Regions from separate parts of the Neptuniibacter halophilus genome, predicted to be linked through region 2. Evidence: predicted binding sites of a transcription regulator. Region 2 holds the regulator's gene; the other holds the start of a gene.
What was found. Region 2 encodes PhoB, which activates phosphate uptake and scavenging genes when phosphate is short. Its sites were predicted from a motif close to TGTCATANNNNTGTCANA; they were not measured.

Region 1: the regulator PhoB is predicted to act here: its motif matches at 6,040-6,057, upstream of phnG (phosphonate C-P lyase system protein PhnG).

The regions. Positions count from the first base shown of each region.
Region 1 covers NZ_AP027292.1:34,413-43,329, forward strand. The annotation lists gene QUD59_RS00160 (nuclear transport factor 2 family protein) at 101-871, opposite strand; gene QUD59_RS00165 (LysR substrate-binding domain-containing protein) at 974-1,888, opposite strand; gene QUD59_RS00170 (HAD family hydrolase) at 2,147-2,800, shown strand; gene QUD59_RS00175 (LysR family transcriptional regulator) at 3,214-4,119, opposite strand; gene QUD59_RS00180 (zinc-binding alcohol dehydrogenase family protein) at 4,224-5,249, shown strand; gene QUD59_RS00185 (NAD(P)-dependent oxidoreductase) at 5,257-5,940, opposite strand; gene phnG (phosphonate C-P lyase system protein PhnG) at 6,247-6,708, shown strand; gene phnH (phosphonate C-P lyase system protein PhnH) at 6,708-7,325, shown strand; gene QUD59_RS00200 (carbon-phosphorus lyase complex subunit) at 7,325-8,437, shown strand; gene QUD59_RS00205 (alpha-D-ribose 1-methylphosphonate 5-phosphate C-P-lyase PhnJ) at 8,441-8,917, shown strand, end outside.
Region 2 covers NZ_AP027292.1:1,631,993-1,640,909, reverse strand. The annotation lists gene QUD59_RS07630 (TRAP transporter substrate-binding protein) at 1-868, shown strand, start outside; gene QUD59_RS07625 (YjaG family protein) at 971-1,570, shown strand; gene QUD59_RS07620 (hypothetical protein) at 1,570-1,830, shown strand; gene QUD59_RS07615 (hypothetical protein) at 1,840-2,271, shown strand; gene QUD59_RS07610 (NADP-dependent oxidoreductase) at 2,317-3,258, opposite strand; gene QUD59_RS07605 (hypothetical protein) at 3,459-3,683, shown strand; gene cysZ (sulfate transporter CysZ) at 3,695-4,474, shown strand; gene phoR (phosphate regulon sensor histidine kinase PhoR) at 4,475-5,827, opposite strand; gene phoB (phosphate regulon transcriptional regulator PhoB) at 5,852-6,547, opposite strand; gene ubiA (4-hydroxybenzoate octaprenyltransferase) at 6,673-7,569, opposite strand; gene QUD59_RS07580 (chorismate--pyruvate lyase family protein) at 7,597-8,133, opposite strand; gene QUD59_RS07575 (DUF1415 domain-containing protein) at 8,227-8,811, shown strand; gene QUD59_RS07570 (LysR family transcriptional regulator) at 8,793-8,917, opposite strand, start outside.

The DNA.
Region 1 (8,917 bases), 1.6 Mb from region 2:
TTCCTCTCGGTTCCGGCTGACGGTATGAACAGCCCTGAAGAGGATCATATAAAGCACTGCGAAGGTTTTTCTTACGTCCGGGACCGATCGAAAAACCGGATCAGGCAGAAACCTGTTTCAGGTAGGCCGACGGTGTGATGCCGGTGCGCTTTTTGAACGCTTTATAGAAAGTAGAAACCGAATTAAACCCCATGCTGAACGCCAGCTCGGTGACGCCCTTAGGCTCGGGCTGCTGCAACTGCAACAGAATCGCCTCAACCCGGGCACGGTTCAGATATTCGTAGAAACTGATCTCCAGTACATGGTTAAGGACATAGGAGATCTGGTTACGGGTATAACCGGTAGCCTCAGCCACCTGAGCCAGACTCAGATCCGGATCAAGGAAGGCCTGACTGCTGTCAAAGTAGGTTTGCAGATCGTCGGCAACCACGCCAAGACGGTTCTGATCCAGCCCGATCCGGCAGGCCATCGGATCAGCTTTATTGCCTGCCTGCGCTGTCCGGAGATGATTCAATGGGGTTGAGAATTCCCGTATCCGGTAGATCTTTTCATCCTTCACCTGAATGATCTCCACCCCGGCAAAGGATTTAAGCATCCCGGATTTGCGCTGCCGCATCACGATCTCCCATTGCAGAATTGCAGTGTCGCCATCCACCCGGATACGGTCCACCGGAGATAACACCTCCTCAGGCTGCGTCGGCAGGAACAGTGAAACGTAGTCAGCCATCGCTTCCGGCCCGATCTCCAGACCTTCAGAGACGTTATTGACGCGAATATCAGGATGATACAACGACAACACAGCGTTAAGATCCCCCGCCATCCAGCAACGACGGTAGGTCTGCATCAATTCACGGATCTTCTGTTCCTGCATCTTGGCTTCACCTTCAGATAAACAATCAGACCCTGACAGCAAGGATCAGGCCCGATTCTATAGTGAAGCTGAACAGCTCTGCCAGCACGCAGGCGCATTCGGTCAGCGATTTATGGGCCCGACAGGTTGCTGAAAGGTCGCCATCACCCAGTCACGGAACGCGGTTACTTTGGGTGTGAGGGGTTTGTTGGGCAACACCAGATAGTGCGCCCCGGCAGCTTCCACCTCAAACGAGTGCGCCTGCACCAGTTCACCGCGATCCAGTACCGGCTTCAGAATATGGTTGCGGGCCAGCAGGAAGCCGACGCCATGGCAGGCAGCATCGATCGCCGCCGCAGTGGTATCGCACTCCAGTACCGGTGTCGGCATCCAGTTGCTCAGATTTTGCCGGCGAAACCATTGCTGCCAGTTTTCCCGATCACCGATGACACTGATCAGCGGTAGCTGCATCAGTTTTAACGGATCGTCATTGAGCAGATTAGCCGCGACAAATTCAGGGCTGCCCACCACGATGTGTTTCTCCCAGGTCAGCCGCTCCACCTGCAATCCGCTGCAATCGCCAAACCCGTTACAGATCTCAATATCCGCTTCCGCCACCTCGTCCTGAGAGGGCCAGACCGATGACATCAGGCGCACACGAATATGCGGATACTGCTGATAGAACGCCGTCAGATTGGGAATCAGCCAGTGGCGCATAAAACTGGAGCCGCACTTCACAGTCAGCAGAGTCTGCTGATCCTTGCTGAACAACTCATTGGTAGACGCCTGCAGGTTATTAAATACATCGGTCAGCACCGGCAGGTAAGCCCGTGCCGCTTCGGTCAGTTCGAGCTTTCTGGGTTTTCGTATAAACAACTGAGTATCAAGATACTCCTCCAGCAGTTTCACCTGCTGACTGACCGCCCCCTGAGTTACATGCAGCTCTTCTGCCGCCCGGGTCAGGCTGCGTAACCGTGCGGCAGCCTCAAATGCCTTAAGCGCCTTCAGCGGCGGGAGTGGACGGCTGTTCAATCGCATATAAACCCCAGAAAAACTATCAATAAAACATCAAACCGATCTTGCTTTATAACAACACTGTATTACAAATGCATTGCAGCTACCTTTCAGTAATTACAAGTAATTCATTTAGTTGAGCGCACCCCTTCACTTCCCGGTACGACGTATAACATAGCACCCATTAACTTAGATTTTCTAACTCAATTCCCCAGTTATTCTGGCTTTTCACAACCCCGTTTATGGAGAGAATAAGCCTATTTGCTCTCCCGAGGTCGACCTATGGCACTGGTGATTTACGATTTAGACGATACCCTGCTCAACGAAGACTGCTCCCGGCTGTGGATTCGTTATCTGCACGACTCAGGACAGGCAGACGACAGCATCCTGCAGGAGGAGCAACGGCTGGATGCGCTTTATCGACAGGGTAAGCTGGATATGCGCGACTATCTGCAGATGCAGTTGCAGCCGCACATCGGCAAAACCCTGTGCGAAGCCACGCAGGGGCTGGAACAGTTCCTCGATGAGTACATTGAACCTCACTTCCGCCCGGCAGCGGTTGCCAATATCCGTCAACATCAGGCCCGGGGCGATCAGTGTATCGTGGTATCCGCCTCGGTCGCGTTTCTGGTGGCACCCATTGCCCGCCGACTGGGTATCGATCACGCCATCGGCATCCAGATTGAGACGATTAAAGAGAAAATCACCGGTCAGCCCGATGGGGTGATCTGTTATCGCGAGGGTAAAATCACCCGTCTGCAGGAGTGGCTCGAAGATCGGGAGCATAGCCTGGAAGAGAGCTGGTTCTACAGTGATTCTCAGAACGATCTGCCACTGCTGCAGCGAGTCGCCTATCCCGTCGCGGTCAGCCCCGACCCGGTGCTGCGCCAGCATGCACTGAACCGCGACTGGCCTATACTGGAGTGGCGCTGTTAGGCGCTATCCCGCGCCACCCGCGTGATTTAACAAAACCTTATGACCAGCTATTCATCTATCTGATTTCTCTCCGGAAATCAGATCCTGTAACCTGCGCCGGCCCTGTATCAGGGCAGCAGGCCCGCCTGCAGGAAACACAAGTAATACTGAAATGAAAGTTGAGGTCCACTATGTTGAGTTGTATCGAAATGGCAGAGATCCGGGAAGCGATCGAAAAAGGTAAGGACAGCCTGTAACGCACCATACAACATCACAGCGAAGATCTGTTGTTTTTCAGGAATCTTCGCTTCAACTCCCCCGGCACACCCACTTCTCTCTGAATATCGCCTGCGCCAGTCCAGGTATTGCTTTAACCCGCCAGAAAACTACAGCACTATGTCACGGCGCGTTATGCCATCCGTTTATCTCGCCCATCAACTATGTACCCGCTTCAGCACCTCCGCACAGCGCTGTCGCAAGTGGTCGCGCAGCATCAGGATGGCAGGTGTCACCTGTTTTCTGCTCGGGCAGATCAGCCAGGTATTGAGCGGCGCAGATTCGTAATCTTTCAGTAAGCGACGCACCCGCCCCGAAAGCAGATCAGCACTGACATCGAGGCTGGATTTATAGCCGATCCCCTTGCCGGCAACGGCCCAGCGTCTGACCACATCCGCGTCGTTACTTTCACGGTTACCACTCACTTGCACTTTATAGCGTTCGCCGCCCCGGCTGAAATTCCAGGTATCATAAGTCCGCTGCCCCAACTGGTAGAGCAGGCAGTTGTGTTGCTGCAGTTCATCCGGTGTGGTCGGCTCGCCGTACCGCTGCAGATACTCAGGCGATGCAAACACCACCCGCTCTGCTGTTGCGATGTGAAACGCCACCATTGAGGAGTCTTCCGGCTCTCCATAACGCAGCGCCACATCAACCCGGTCCATATAAAAGTCGGACAGCGTATCCCCCATACTCAGGTGCAACGACAGCGCAGGGTGTTGCTCCAACACCTCATCGAGCCAGGGCAGCACAATATTTCGCCCCAGATCTGACGACACCGCTAAACGCAGTTCACCGGCAATCTCCCCGCGCATCGCATTCAGCGAGAGTTGCCCCTCTTCAAGCGAGGTCAGCGCCTGACGACAGTACAGCAGAAACCGCTCCCCCTCCGCCGTGATTCTCAACTGACGGGTTGAGCGGATAAACAATTGCGTCTCAAGCTGTTTTTCAAGGCGCTTAAGGGCGGCGCTTGCTGCGGCAGGGGTTATAGCTAACTGCCCGGCCGCAGCCGTAATGCTGCCGGTATCGGCGGTTCTGACAAAAAGCGTTAAATCTGATGTATTCATTTATCAAAATATTTTTGAAACTAATTAAATTATTACCCTGTTTTTAGTTTATTCATGATCGCTCAAAATGTCTCCCATCAACTGTGAACAGATCGGAGAACCCCATGAAAGCGATCGGCTACACCCAACCCCAAGAGATCACACAACCGGATGCATTAACCGACATTGACCTGCCGATGCCTGAGGCCAGCGGCCGGGATCTGCTGGTAAAAATCGATGCCATCTCAGTCAACCCGGTTGATACCAAAATCCGCAACAATGTTGCGCCCGAGGCCGGGCAATACAAAATTCTCGGCTGGGATGCGGTCGGCGAAGTGATCGCCGTGGGTGATCAGGTTGAATATTACCAACCGGGTGACAAGGTCTGGTATGCCGGTGACCTGACTCGTCCCGGAACCAATGCAGAGTTTCATCTGGTGGATGAGCGCATTGTCGGAGCCCGGCCAGAGAGCCTCTCCAATGCAGAAGCCGCCGCCCTGCCGCTGACCGCGATCACCGCATGGGAACTCCTGTTTGACCGCCTCGGGATTACACAAGCCGATACCCCTGAGAAAAACGGCGAACAACGCCTGTTGATTGTCGGTGCGGCCGGTGGAGTCGGTTCTGTTCTGGTGCAACTGGCAGCCCGTTTAACCAATGCAACGGTGATTGCTACCGCCTCTCGCCCGGAAAGTCAGGCTTGGGTTAAAGCACTCGGTGCCGATTATGTGATCGACCACCGAAAGCCCCTCAGCAGTGAACTGCAACGGATCGGCATTAATGATGTCACACACGCAGCTTCCCTGAATGCTACCGATCAGCACTATGCAGAGATCGTGAACAGTCTGGCGCCACAAGGCAAACTGGGACTGATCGATGACCCGGCACTGCCACTGGATATTAAGCTGATGAAGATGAAATCCATCTCGCTGCACTGGGAGTTTATGTACACACGTTCGATGTTTACCACTGATGACATCGAACAACAGCGCAACCTGCTGAACCGTGTTGCCGGGCTGATCGATTCAGGGCAGATCCAGACCACGCTGGGCGAACACTACGGTAAGATCAACGCGGCGAACCTGAAACGCGCCCACGCCAGCATCGAGTCCGGCACAGCGATCGGCAAAGTGGTGCTGGAAGGTTTCTGAGCGACACTCAGCCTGCGTGAGCCAGCGCGGAGGGCGACTGACAGCCGACAATCGCCGGTGCCTGCCGGATCAGGCTGTCATCCTCCAGCGCGGCCACCATAAACAGGGCAAAATCGATCCGGCGGGTCAGATTACTGGCCAGCGCCGGGTCACCTACATGCTCACGCCAGATTGGCAGCCCCTGCGATTCCCCCTCCTCCAGATCACTGCCGCGCACCACCGTCCAGAGAGTATCACTGGCAAAAATTCGCGCGCAGGCCTCGACCTGATCTTTGAGTTCGACCAGACGCAGCGCACGGGCAATCGCCCCAAACACTGTAACCAGGGCCTTCAATTTCCACGAATAACGATCCTGCCCATCACGGCTGATATGCCAGCCGCAGGAAAAAATTAAGCGCGCACCCGGTTCTGCGTAATCCATGACAGCCTGCGCGGTACCGGATGAGTATTGCTGTACGCCCCAGGGCGCAAGCACGACCAGTACACCGCTGCAGCCTTTCACCGCCTCACGGATAACCTCGCGGTCATTAGTTTTACCGGGAATAATGCGGATCTGCTCCCTGTAAGGCTCCAGCTTCGGCACACTTTCAGGCCGGCACACGGCAACCACTTCATAGCCCCGCTCCAGCGCGTGCTGCAGCATATAACGTCCGAGTTTTCCTGAAGCCCCGACAATACAGATCTTTTTCATCTTCCCTCACTGGCTCTGTTAACACCGATTTCCCTGAATTCAGGCATCAGAAAATCTACCGAATAGCCGCTTCAATCGCCAGCATAACTAGCAAACAAAAATGACAGAAATATGACCTTGATCCGGCGCGAACCGCGTTTCACTGCTATTTCCGCTATTCAATTCTCTGTACCCGGCAGCAATGCTCCGGTACAGGCCTATCCCCAGATTTTCTAACCCCGCCATTAAGAAACCCTCCATTTTTTAATCCGCACAACCCGACCAGAATGGCGCCATCGATTAACCAGCACATACAGGATTTTTCAGATGTCTGTTGCCAATCAGCAGAATCAGGCCAACCGCCAGCAGTGGATGGACACCCTGGCTAAAGCCGATAGCGAAACACTGGTTCGCTTATGGCGGACGCTCGGGCCTGAGCCTGAATACAGTTTTATCCGTCAGCCTGAAACCGGGCTGACCATGGTTCGTGGCCGCATCGGCGGCAGTGGCCAGCCGTTTAACATCGGTGAGATGACCCTCACCCGCTGTGCTGTCCGGCTCAGTAGCGGCACGCTTGGCGTCAGCTATGTAGCCGGTCGTAACCAGCAGCACGCCACGATCGCCGCGCTGGCGGATGCCCTGTTACAACAAGCCGACAGCTCTGCTCAGGTACAGCAACAACTGATCACGCCGCTGCAGCAGGCTTACACCGCGAATAAAACCGCGCGCGAGGCACAAGTCAGCCAGACCAAAGTGGACTTCTTCACTCTGGTCAGGGGGGAGGACTGATGAACAAGACTCAGGTAGACGCCGAACTGCTGATCGGCGGCTTTCCGCAACCAGTAGCCGATTCCCAGCAACTGTTCCGTTCTGCACTTAAAGCGATGAGCGAACCCGGAACGCAGGTCAGCGCCATTAAAGGACTGAATACGCCTGAGCAACTCCAGCCCGGCAGTTGGCAACTGGCACTGGCGCTGTTTGATCCGGATACCCGCATCTGGCTCAGCCCGCGCCTGCGGCAGAACGCCAGCCTGCTCAGCAATCTGCGTTTTCACTGCCGGTGCCCAATGACTGATGAGCCCAAAAACGCCGATTTCGCGCTGGCCGATGCCGACGAACTACCGGATCTGGATCGTTTTAACTGGGGCAGTTCCGAGTATCCGGACCGCTCCACCACCCTGATTATTCAGGTGCCGGCGATCAGTGATGAGCCTTTCTGGCAACTGAGCGGCCCGGGAATTGAACACAGCCGCCCATTGCGAATCGGCGGCCTCGACGCAACCTTCCGTGAGCAGCTTATCGCCAGCCGGAGACGCTTTCCGCTGGGCATCGACACTCTGTTCTGCAGCGGTGAAACCCTGGTTGCCCTGCCCCGAACCACCCGGATCAACGAGGAGTCTGTCTGATGTATGTAGCGGTAAAAGGCGGCGAAAAGGCCATAGACAGTGCACACAGCCTGATGCGCACTCAGCGCCGCGGCGATCTTCAGGTCGCTGAACTCAGTGTCAGCCAGATTCAGCAACAACTGGGGCAAGCGGTCGATCGGGTGATGAACGAAGGTTCAGTCTACGACCCGGAGCTGGCGGCACTGGCTCTGAAGCAGTCAGGTGGCGATATGCTGGAAGCGATCTTCCTGCTGCGTGCCTATCGCACCACCCTGCCCCGCTTCGGTTACAGCGAAGCGATCGATACTGAAACGATGCAGATTGAGCGCCGGATATCGGGCACGTTCAAAGACCTTCCCGGCGGCCAGATCCTCGGCTCAACCTATGACTATACCCACCGCCTGCTGGATTTCAGCCTGCTGGCCAGTGGTGAAGCAGGTCTTGGCAGCAACGAATTCAGCACAAGTCCGACAGCACCGGCGGCGGTGGAAAGCTGCCCCCGGGTACTGGAGATTCTGAACAAAGAGGGGCTGATCGAGCAGAGCCGGCAGCCCGGCGAAACCGATCAGACACCCCGCGACCTGACCCGCGAACCGGTCAACTATCCGGCAGAAAGGAGCCTGCGGCTGCAGAACCTGATCCGTGGAGATGAAGGTTTTCTGCTCTCACTCAGCTACGCCTCCATGCGTGGCTACGGCGACAGCCACCCCTTTGCCGGCGAGATCCGGATCGGCCGGGTGAGTGTAGAGCTGGTTCCGGAGGAGCTGGGTTTTCCACTTGAGGTCGGTGAAATCCTGCTCTCTGAGTGCGAAATGGTTAACCAGTTTAAAGGCAGTAAAACCCAGCCCCCGCAGTTTACCCGTGGCTACGGCGTGGCCTTCGGCCGGGCGGAGCGCAAAGCGATGTCGGTCGCACTGGTCGAGCGTGCCCTGCGCGCCGAAGAGCTGGACGAAGAGGTGCTGTTTCCGACTCAGGATCAGGAGTTTGTGCTGGCACATACTGATGCGGTCTCTGCCAACGGCTTTGTTTCCCACCTGAAACTGCCGCACTACGTCGATTTTCAGTCGGAACTGGAGATGATCCGCCGCCTGCGCCGGGAAAACAGCACGCCGCAACAGGGTAACGAGGAATAAACCATGACAACAAACACAGGCTACAACTTTGCCTATCTGGATGAGCAGTCAAAGCGGATGATTCGCCGGGCCATCCTTAAGGGCGTTGCCATTCCCGGATATCAGGTGCCCTTCGGCGGCCGCGAGATGCCACTGCCTCACGGCTGGGGTACCGGCGGCATGCAGGTGACGGCGAGCATTATCGGTGAATCGGACCGTCTTAAAGTGATCGATCAGGGCGCTGATGACACCACCAATGCGGTGAGTATCCGCCGCTTTTTCGCCCACACCGCTGGCGTGGAAACCACCGAAAAAACCGCCGATGCCACGTTGATTCAGACCCGGCACCGGATACCGGAACGCCCGCTGCAGGCGGATCAGATCCTGATCTATCAGGTACCGATCCCAGAGCCGCTGCGCTATATCGAACCGCGCGAGAGTGAAACCCGCAAAATGCACGCCCTGCGCGAGTACGGTGCGATGCAGGTCAAACTCTATGAA
Region 2 (8,917 bases):
TGCCCGCGAACTGGTCGCCCCACTTCAGGTGTTTGATACCGTTGCCGACGGTGATGCTGAGATGGGCCATGGCGCGGCTTTTTACTGGGCCAGTAAGGTGCGTGCCGCGCAGTTTTTTGCGGCGGTACCTTTCGGTTTGAATGCCCAGGAGATGAACGCCTGGCTGTATAAGGGGGAAGGGCTCGAGCTCTGGCAGGAACTTTACGCTGAGTATGGCCTGCTGCCCTGGGCCTGTGGCAATACGGGTGTTCAGATGGGTGGCTGGTTCAATCGTGAAATCAATCGGATTGAAGATCTTCAGGGTCTGAAAATGCGCATTCCGGGTCTGGGTGGCGAAGTATTGCGACGTCATGGCACCCAGCCGGTCCTGCTTCCCGGTGGGGAGATCTTTGCAGCGTTGCAGCGGGGCGATATCGATGCCGCGGAATGGGCGGCTCCCTATAATGACTACGCGATGGGCCTGTATAAAGTGGCCCGCTATTATTATTACCCCGGCTGGCATGAACCCGGTGCGACACTGGAATGCCTCATCAATAAACAGGCAATGGAGCGCCTGCCTCAGGATCTGCAGCATATTGTGAAAAATGCCATGCGGGTAGCGAATCAGGATCTGCTGGCGGAATTGACGGCAAAAAATCATCGCGCCTTACTGCAACTGGTTAAAGTTCATAAGGTCGAACTCCGGCGTTTCCCGGAGGAAGTCCTGCAACAGTTAAAACAAACCTCCGATGAGGTGGTGCAGCAGGAACTGACCCGCGATCCCCGGGCGGTGAAAATCTTTGAATCCTATGATCGGTTCCGCCAGCAGGTCCGTGCCTGGCACGATGTATCCGAACTGGCCTACCTGCAGGCACGGGATCTGAGCTGAAGATTTTCTCCTCTGCTGTGGCCTGTGAGGGGCTGAATATTTCACTGCAATTGCCGATAAAACCGGTACAATAGCGACTTTCTAACAGATCTGGTGATGACCATGTCCGATCAGCGCTTCGATAAAGAGTTTTATGACCTGAAAGACTGGCAACTGGCGGCCTTTTGCGCGGCGGTCTCTGAGCGGATGTTCCCCAATTTTGCGTTGTTTGCCCGGCTGATGGAGTTTGGCGATGCGGCGAAGATGCGGCAGATTCTGGATGCGGTCTGGGATCACCTGAACAACACCGGTGCCAAGATGAACTTTGAGGTTCAGCTTGATAAGGTGGAAGCGAATATGCCGGATCTGGATGAGTTCGATCTTTACGGAGCGTCTCCGGCGCTGGATGCCATCGTTGCGCTGTATTCCACCCTCAACACTCTGATCGCAGCAGATGCCGGCGAAGTCATGAATGTCGCCAATGTCTCCCGGGAGTGCGTGGCGGGCTTTATTGAGCTGAACGCGGATGATCAGATCTCCGATGAAGAGCTGGTACGCTTTATCAACACGCACGAACTGATGCAGCAGGAAGACGATTTCCAGGCCGATATTCTGGAGATTATTCAGGATCAGATCCCACGTGGTGAAGCTTTGGCTGAGTTGCGTGAACTGGCGCACAACGACGGTTACAGCAACCTCGGCATTACCGACAGCGAGTCCTGATGCTCAGATTTGGACTGATTCTGCTGATCCTGCCGGCGCTGACCCTGATGGGGGTTTTCTTTGTCGAGCAGTCCGCTGTGGATGCCTGTCTGCAACAAGGCGGCTCGTTCGATTACAGCAACGATCAATGTGATATGCAGCAGAAACACCCGTTTCAGCCGCTGATGGCGCGCCACCCGCTTCTGGTGAATGGCAGTATGCTGCTTTCCGCGCTGGGCTTACTGTTCTGTATGAAGGGACTGCTCTGGCGGCCACGTTAAGGATAATCCATGGTTAAGAAAATCATCTTCGGCCTGTTACTGCTGCTGGCAGCGGGTATTTTTGTCGCCTGGTTGACTCAGGATCACTGGCTGCCGGGTTGGAATCAGGAGCTGGCTGAGCAGTCAGCAGAATACCGGGAGCGAGGTCTGGCGCTGGGTGCGCGCTCCGATCAGAGTGGCTGCTTCGAGGCGGTTCTGGAAAGCTTTGATCAGTGCTCCGGTTTTGCCTGTACCATCAATCATGGCAAGTACCTCAAGGCTTGTTGGGAAAAAGCAGAACCGACTGAGCATTTCTGTGATGAGGTGCCTGAATTTAAAGAGAAGCCCAGTGATGACGATAAAAGCTGGGCACGGCATGCCTGCTGGAGTCGCGATATACGGGGTGAGGGTTGCCGTTTGCTGATGCGTCAGCAACAGCAGCTCTGCTCCTCTCAACCCTAAAAAAAACGGGCCTGAAAAAGGCCCGTTTTTTGTTCCTGCGCTGGCTTAGCTGATCGTCAGAATCAGTTTGCCACGGGTACGACCGGTTTTGCTGGCTGCAAAGGCTTCGGCGGTTTTCTCCAGAGGGTAGGTCGCTGCGATCTGCAGTTGCAGTTTACGGTCAGCGTACAGGCCCGCGAGACGATCAAGCTGCTCGATATTATTCTCAACCCGGATCGGTTCCACTTTGACTTTCATTGCGCGGCCCGCTTCGATTACCTGATCTTTGGTAACGCTTGGCAGGGTCACCAGTGTGCCGCCCGGTTTCACACAACGCAGCGCGTCGACACCCACGTCACCGCCGATGCCATCAATCACCAGATCCACATTGTTGACGTGGTCGAGAATATTTTCGATGTGGTAATCGATCACCAGATCGGCGCCCAACTGCTTAAGGAACTCATGGTTCTCGGCTGATGCGGTGGTGATAACCCGCGCGCCCATCCACTTGGCCAACTGCACGGCGAGATGGCCTACGCCACCGGCACCGCCGAGAATCACCACCTGCTGCGAAGCGTGCAGGTGGCCTTTATCAAACAGTGCCTGCCATGCGGTGAGACCGGCCAGACTCAGGCCCGCTGCCGCTTCTGCCGGCAATCCCTGAGGCCGCAGGCTGATCTGGTCAGCCGGTGCGGTCAGATACTCAGCAAAGCATCCGGCGCGTTCCGGAAAGCGGATACAGCCAAAGACTTCATCGCCCGGGGTGAATTCACTGACGTCGGCCGCTACCGCTTCAATTGTGCCGGCAAACTCCCAGCCGGGTACAAAGGGCAGCTCGCCTATAAACGGAGCGGCACCACCACCGGCGCAGGTTTTCCAGTCAATGGGGTTAACCCCGGCAGCACGGTTCCGTACCAGCACTTCGCCGGGGTTAAGCTCAGGTTTAGCCAGTTCGGTATAATTTAGCGCGTCTTCGGCACCAAACTGACTGATCTGTATTGCTTTCATGGAGTACTCCAACAGCTATATTCAGGTTCAGCCGTGGGCGGGGCCATGGTTCTGATATCGTGTCTGATAAACCATGGCAGGGCAGCCGATTACAATGTTTTTTGGTAGGCTAGCTTCTTGTTTGCCCGCCGGGCTAAACATAGGGACCGGTAAGATTAAAACGGGTTCCCCGCTACTGGCAATAAGTAAAGGCGAATGTGATGTATCTGGCAATATTAGAACAGTTTTTATTTTGGGGTGGTCTGCTGGTGTTTCTGGTCTCTCTGGCGATGTACGCCGGACGAACCCGGGATTACCGCTCGCTGGTGGAATTCTGGAAGCCGACCATGGAGATGACGGTGCGTGAGTTCAGGGTTAACCGTGCGGGCCTGAGTATGATGGTCGCGGCGGTGGTGATCCGTCTGGTACTGTTTTTTATCTATTAATGTAGGTGGTTATGAAAGGAAATCCTGTACGTGGTGCGGGCTATCTTCTGCGTGGATTGCAGATGCTGCCCGATGCGCAAATCCGGCCCTTCGTGCTGGTGCCGCTGCTGACCAATATTCTGCTGTTTGTGGCGGCGATCTGGCTGCTGTTCAGTAACTTCACCGGTTGGGTCGATGCTCTGATCAGCCGTTTCCTGCCGGACTGGGAGTGGCTGCAGTTTCTGCATTACCTCCTCTGGCCGGTGCTGGCGCTGGTGGTGATTATCTTTGTGTACTACGGCTTCTCCGTGGTGGCGAATATCATTGCGGCACCGTTTAACGGTTTTCTGGCTGAGAAAGTTGAGAAGCGTCTGCGCGGTGATGTGATTACCGACGAGGGCTGGCAGGCTGTGCTGGCTTTGATTCCACGGGCAATCGGCCGGGAACTGGCGAAGCTGGGCTATTACCTGCCTCGCTTCCTGTTCTTGCTGGTGTTGTCGTTTATTCCGGTGATCAACCTGATCGCCCCGTTTCTCTGGCTGCTGTTCGGTGCCTGGATGATGGCGATTCAGTATTGCGACTACCCGATGGATAACAACAAAGTCAGCTTCAAAAATATGCGTGGCATGCTGAAGGCGGACCGGCTGACCTCAATCGGTTTTGGTGGTCTGGTGCAGGTGGGGATGATGGTGCCGCTGCTGAATCTGATCATCATGCCGGCGGCGGTGGTGGGTGCAACCATCTACTGGGTGGAAGCTTACGCTTCGCCGGAGAAAGTGCTTGATCAGGAACGCCTGGAACAGGGTTCCTGATCAGGATGCTACAGGAGGGTGGCCGGATTCTGACAGGTCATCCTCTGACTCATCCATATCAACGGCTTTAATCACCATCTCTTTCGGGAAATGACAGCTAAAGGTACTGCCTTTCCCGACCTTACTTTTGATCGTCAGTTGGCCGCCATGGCGAGCCAGTACATGCTTCACGATGGCCAGTCCTAACCCGGTACCGCCACTGGCGGAGGAGCGACTCTCATCGACCCGGTAGAAACGTTCTGTCAGGCGGGGCAGGTGGATTGATTCAATCCCGGGCCCATTATCCTTAACGGAGAAGTGACCGCCCTGATCATCTACCCACCAGGAAACTTTGATCTCTCCCTCAGCGGGTGTGTAACGGACTGCGTTGTAGACCAGATTGGAGAACGCGCTGTGCAGCTCGATCTCCTGACCGGTGAGGTCATAGTGGGTGTCCATGTCCAGCAGGAGTTTATGCTGTTTCTCCTGACCGAGCTGTTCAGCACCTTCAATAATATGCTGCAGGATACTATGGATCTGAATAGGTTGCTCATCGGAGATCTGATGGCTGGCTTCGAGCCTAGACAGCAGCAACAGATCTGAAACCAGATTTTCCATCCTTCTTGCCTGTTGTTGCATAGAGCCGAGGCCTCGCAGTAACGGCCGGGGCAGTTCCTGATCGAGGAAGGTCTCGAGATAACCGCGAATCACGGTCAGTGGTGTGCGCAGTTCGTGAGAGGCGTTGGCAACAAAGTCCTGACGGGTCTGCTCGAGACGGATCAGGCGGGAGACATCCCGTGCCACCAGCAACCGGTCGCCATCACCAAATCGTGTAATCTGGTACTGAATCTGAATATCGCTGTGTGCCGGTGAGGGCAGGGTGATCGGGTCATTATACTGGTCACGCTTAAAGTAGCGGATAAAGCGCGGATCACGTAGCAGGTTCATCACCGGTTTAGCCCGGTCGGTGCGGCTGTCGAGGCCTAACAGACGGTTCGCGGATTGGTTCCACCACTCCAGATTATTATTGCGGTCAATAATGACGACCGCATCCTGCAGGGCTGAGGAGGAATCCTGAAAACGGGTAATGACATTGCGCAGCGCCTGCTCCCGGGCAGCCTGACTGCGTTGTAACCGGGAAAGTTCGTCGAACAGTTCACCCCAGTGACCGGGTGCCTCCGGGGGTTCTTCGTTGCTGCTGTCGGCCTGAAACCAGCCCATCAGCCGATTGAACTGACGAATCTGATAAATAGCCCAGCCGAACAGGGCGATGGCGAGGATCCATCCCGGATAGCCAGCGATCAGCCCTATTGCGATAGCAACCCCACTCACCAGCAGCAGGCTGGTCAGCATTGAGTGGCGACTTTTGGTCATTGACGATCCTTGGTCTTAAAAACATCAAGCTACGTTGGAAGAGAAGCGGTATCCTGTTCCGCGAACTGTTTGTACCAGATAATCGTGACGCTCGCCAAGTGCTTTACGCAGGCGACGGATATGAACATCCACGGTACGCTCTTCAACATAGACATTTCCCCCCCAGACCATATCCAGCAACTGACTGCGGGAGTAGGCCCGATCCTGGTGGGTCATAAAAAACTGTAGCAGGCGAAACTCAGTGGGTCCCAGTTCAATGGGCGTGGCGTCTGAGGTGACCCGGTGTGAGATCGGATCTAGCGTCAGGCCGTCGACGCTGACCGGTTCCTCAATCCCTTTCGGCGTGGTACGACGCAGCACGGCTTTCAGGCGTGCGACCAGCTCGCGGGGGGAGAATGGCTTGGTAATGTAGTCATCAACACCCGCTTCCAGCCCTTTGATCTTGTTATCTTCATCGCCTTTGGCGGTGAGCATGATGATCGGGATATCCGCGGTGGTTTCGTCTTTACGCAGACGACGGGCAAATTCAATACCGCTGGCGCCGGGCATCATCCAGTCCAGCAGAACCATATCTGGCTTGTCATCCACGATCAGACCGTGCGCGGTGTTGGTGTTTTCGGCTTCCAGGCATTCATAACCGGCCATCTCAAGTGCAACGGCGATCATTTCGCGAATCGGCGCCTCGTCATCAACGATCAGTACGCGTTTGGATACAGACATGGTTTGATTGTCCTTGTTACTCTGTTTTTAAATGACGCGAATATTAGAAGACAATACTGTTACACAAATATGACAGATCGTAAGTATAGGCAATTTACTGCTCAAACAATAAGCAGTGGCGGGTTTCAGATCGCAGCCCGTAACCCATAATCTGCGGCCAGACCGATAAAAATCAGCAGGCCCGCGTAGTGATTGTTGAGGAACGCCCGGAAGCAGGGCTGACGCTCACGCTCGCGGATCAGCCATTGCTGATAGACAAACAGCCCTGATGCCGCTGCCAGTCCGAGATAGTAAGCCAGCCCCAGACCGACCTGAATGCCCACCAGAATCAGGGCCAGCAGGGTGGTGATCTGAAGCAGACCGATGATGACCTTATCGGCATCACCAAACAGAACGGCGGTGGATTTAACCCCGATTCTCAGGTCATCATCCCGGTCGACCATCGCATACATGGTGTCATAGGCAATGGTCCAGAGCAGCTTGGCGCAGTAGATCAGCCAGGCGATCGCAGGGACATCCCCTCCCACCGCAGAAAATGCCATCGGGATCGCCCAGCCAAATGCGGCCCCGAGCACTAACTGCGGCAGGTGAGTGTAGCGTTTCATAAACGGATAACAGGCTGCCAGCAGCAGCGCAGCAAAGGAGAGCAGCACGGTGTTCAGGTTGGTAAACAACACCAGAATAAACGCCAGCAACATCAGCCCGCTGAACAGCACAAGTGCCTCCCGTGCTGTGACTTCTCCAGAGGGGAGCGGTCGTCCCGCCGTCCGCTTAACATGACCATCGATTTTGCGGTCGGCAAAATCATTGATCACACAGCCGGCAGAGCGGGTAAGAAAGACCCCGAGGGTAAAAATGATCAGCAGGTCGAGCGGCGGCACGCCTTCGGCTGCGATCCACAGCGCCCAATAGGTTGGCCATAGCAAAAGATAGGTCCCGATCGGCTTTTCAACCCGCATCAGACGGCCGTAGGCCTTGAGTTTTTCCATGGGCGACAGGGATTGTGGCAGCGGTGCAGACATAATCAGGCTCAGCTTTATCGGTTGCGGCTATTTTACCTGCAGGAGTTCCGGCAGGAAAACCTCGGATACCAGAAGCGGTTGCCCCGCCAGATAGAACACAGAACGTCGTGCCCAGACCTGACGCCGGTCAGCTAACTGCAAACGGCTGATCTGCAGGGGGCCGCGACGCATTCCCGGAGTACTGAACAGCAAACTGCCCAGCGAGCGGTTACCCAGCAGCCGCAAGCGTCTTTGGGTGCCTCGCAGAGAGCTGAACGGGACCACGGTGCGGGCAAACACCCAGATCTGGTCACAACCGATCAGATGGACTTCACGCACCAGTGCTTTTCGTCGCGGCTTCAAGCCCAGCAGGCGGGCTTCGGAGCGGGTCGGCAGGGCGCTGCCCTGACTGACGACTTCAACGCGAAACTCACCGTTACTGAGGTTGACCAGACGCTGCGTCAGAGAGCCACTGTCAGTCAGCCAGGTGCGCAGATTGCGCGGGGCTACCTGAGCGTAGGGACGGCGGAAAGCGGTCCAGCGGGTGTCGAAGTTCTGACGAGTCAGGGCGGCTTTAACGGGCACGGTGCACAGTCCAGAAAAATGAAGCGGCTATGTTAGCAGAAACCGCATAGGGCTTCAGTAGGCAGCGAGACGCGGCTGGGGTACTATGCCGGGATGAAAACTGAGACCTTTGCATTTCCTGCCTCTGAGGCAAAATCGCTGACCCGCGACTGGGTTGAATCCATGGTTGTTGGCCTTAACCTGTGCCCGTTTGCCGCGCCTGAGGTGAAGAACCAGAGTATCCGTTATGCCCGGTCCGAAGCTGTGGCAGAAACCGCGGCGCTGGGGGACTTCCTGCAGGAGCTGGAGCGGATTCAGTCGTTGCCGGAGGCGGAGCTGTCGACCACGCTACTCTGCTTCAGTCACGGCTTTGCCGACTTTGAAGCCTTTCTCGATCTGCTGGATCTGTGTCAGGATGCGCTTGAGCAGGCGGGTCTGGAGGGGGTTTTCCAACTGGCCAGTTTCCACCCGGCTTACTGTTTTGCCGGGGTTGATCCGGATGATATTACCAACTGGACCAACCGGGCGCCGTTTCCCACCCTGCATCTTATCCGCGAGGGGCAGATGGCCCGGGTGCTGGTGCATTACAAGAACCCGGATGAGATCCCTGAGCGGAACATGGCGCTGATGGAGCAACTCGGGCGTGAAGGTCTGATCGAACGTTTTCCGCCACTGGCCCGTTACTGGCCGGAGAGCTGAGCTTCTATCTGCAATAAACGCGCTTTCAGGCGTGGTGTAACCCAGTCGATAAACACTTTGCTCCGTGACGAGAGAAGGCGGCTGTGGGGGTAAACCAGACTGACCG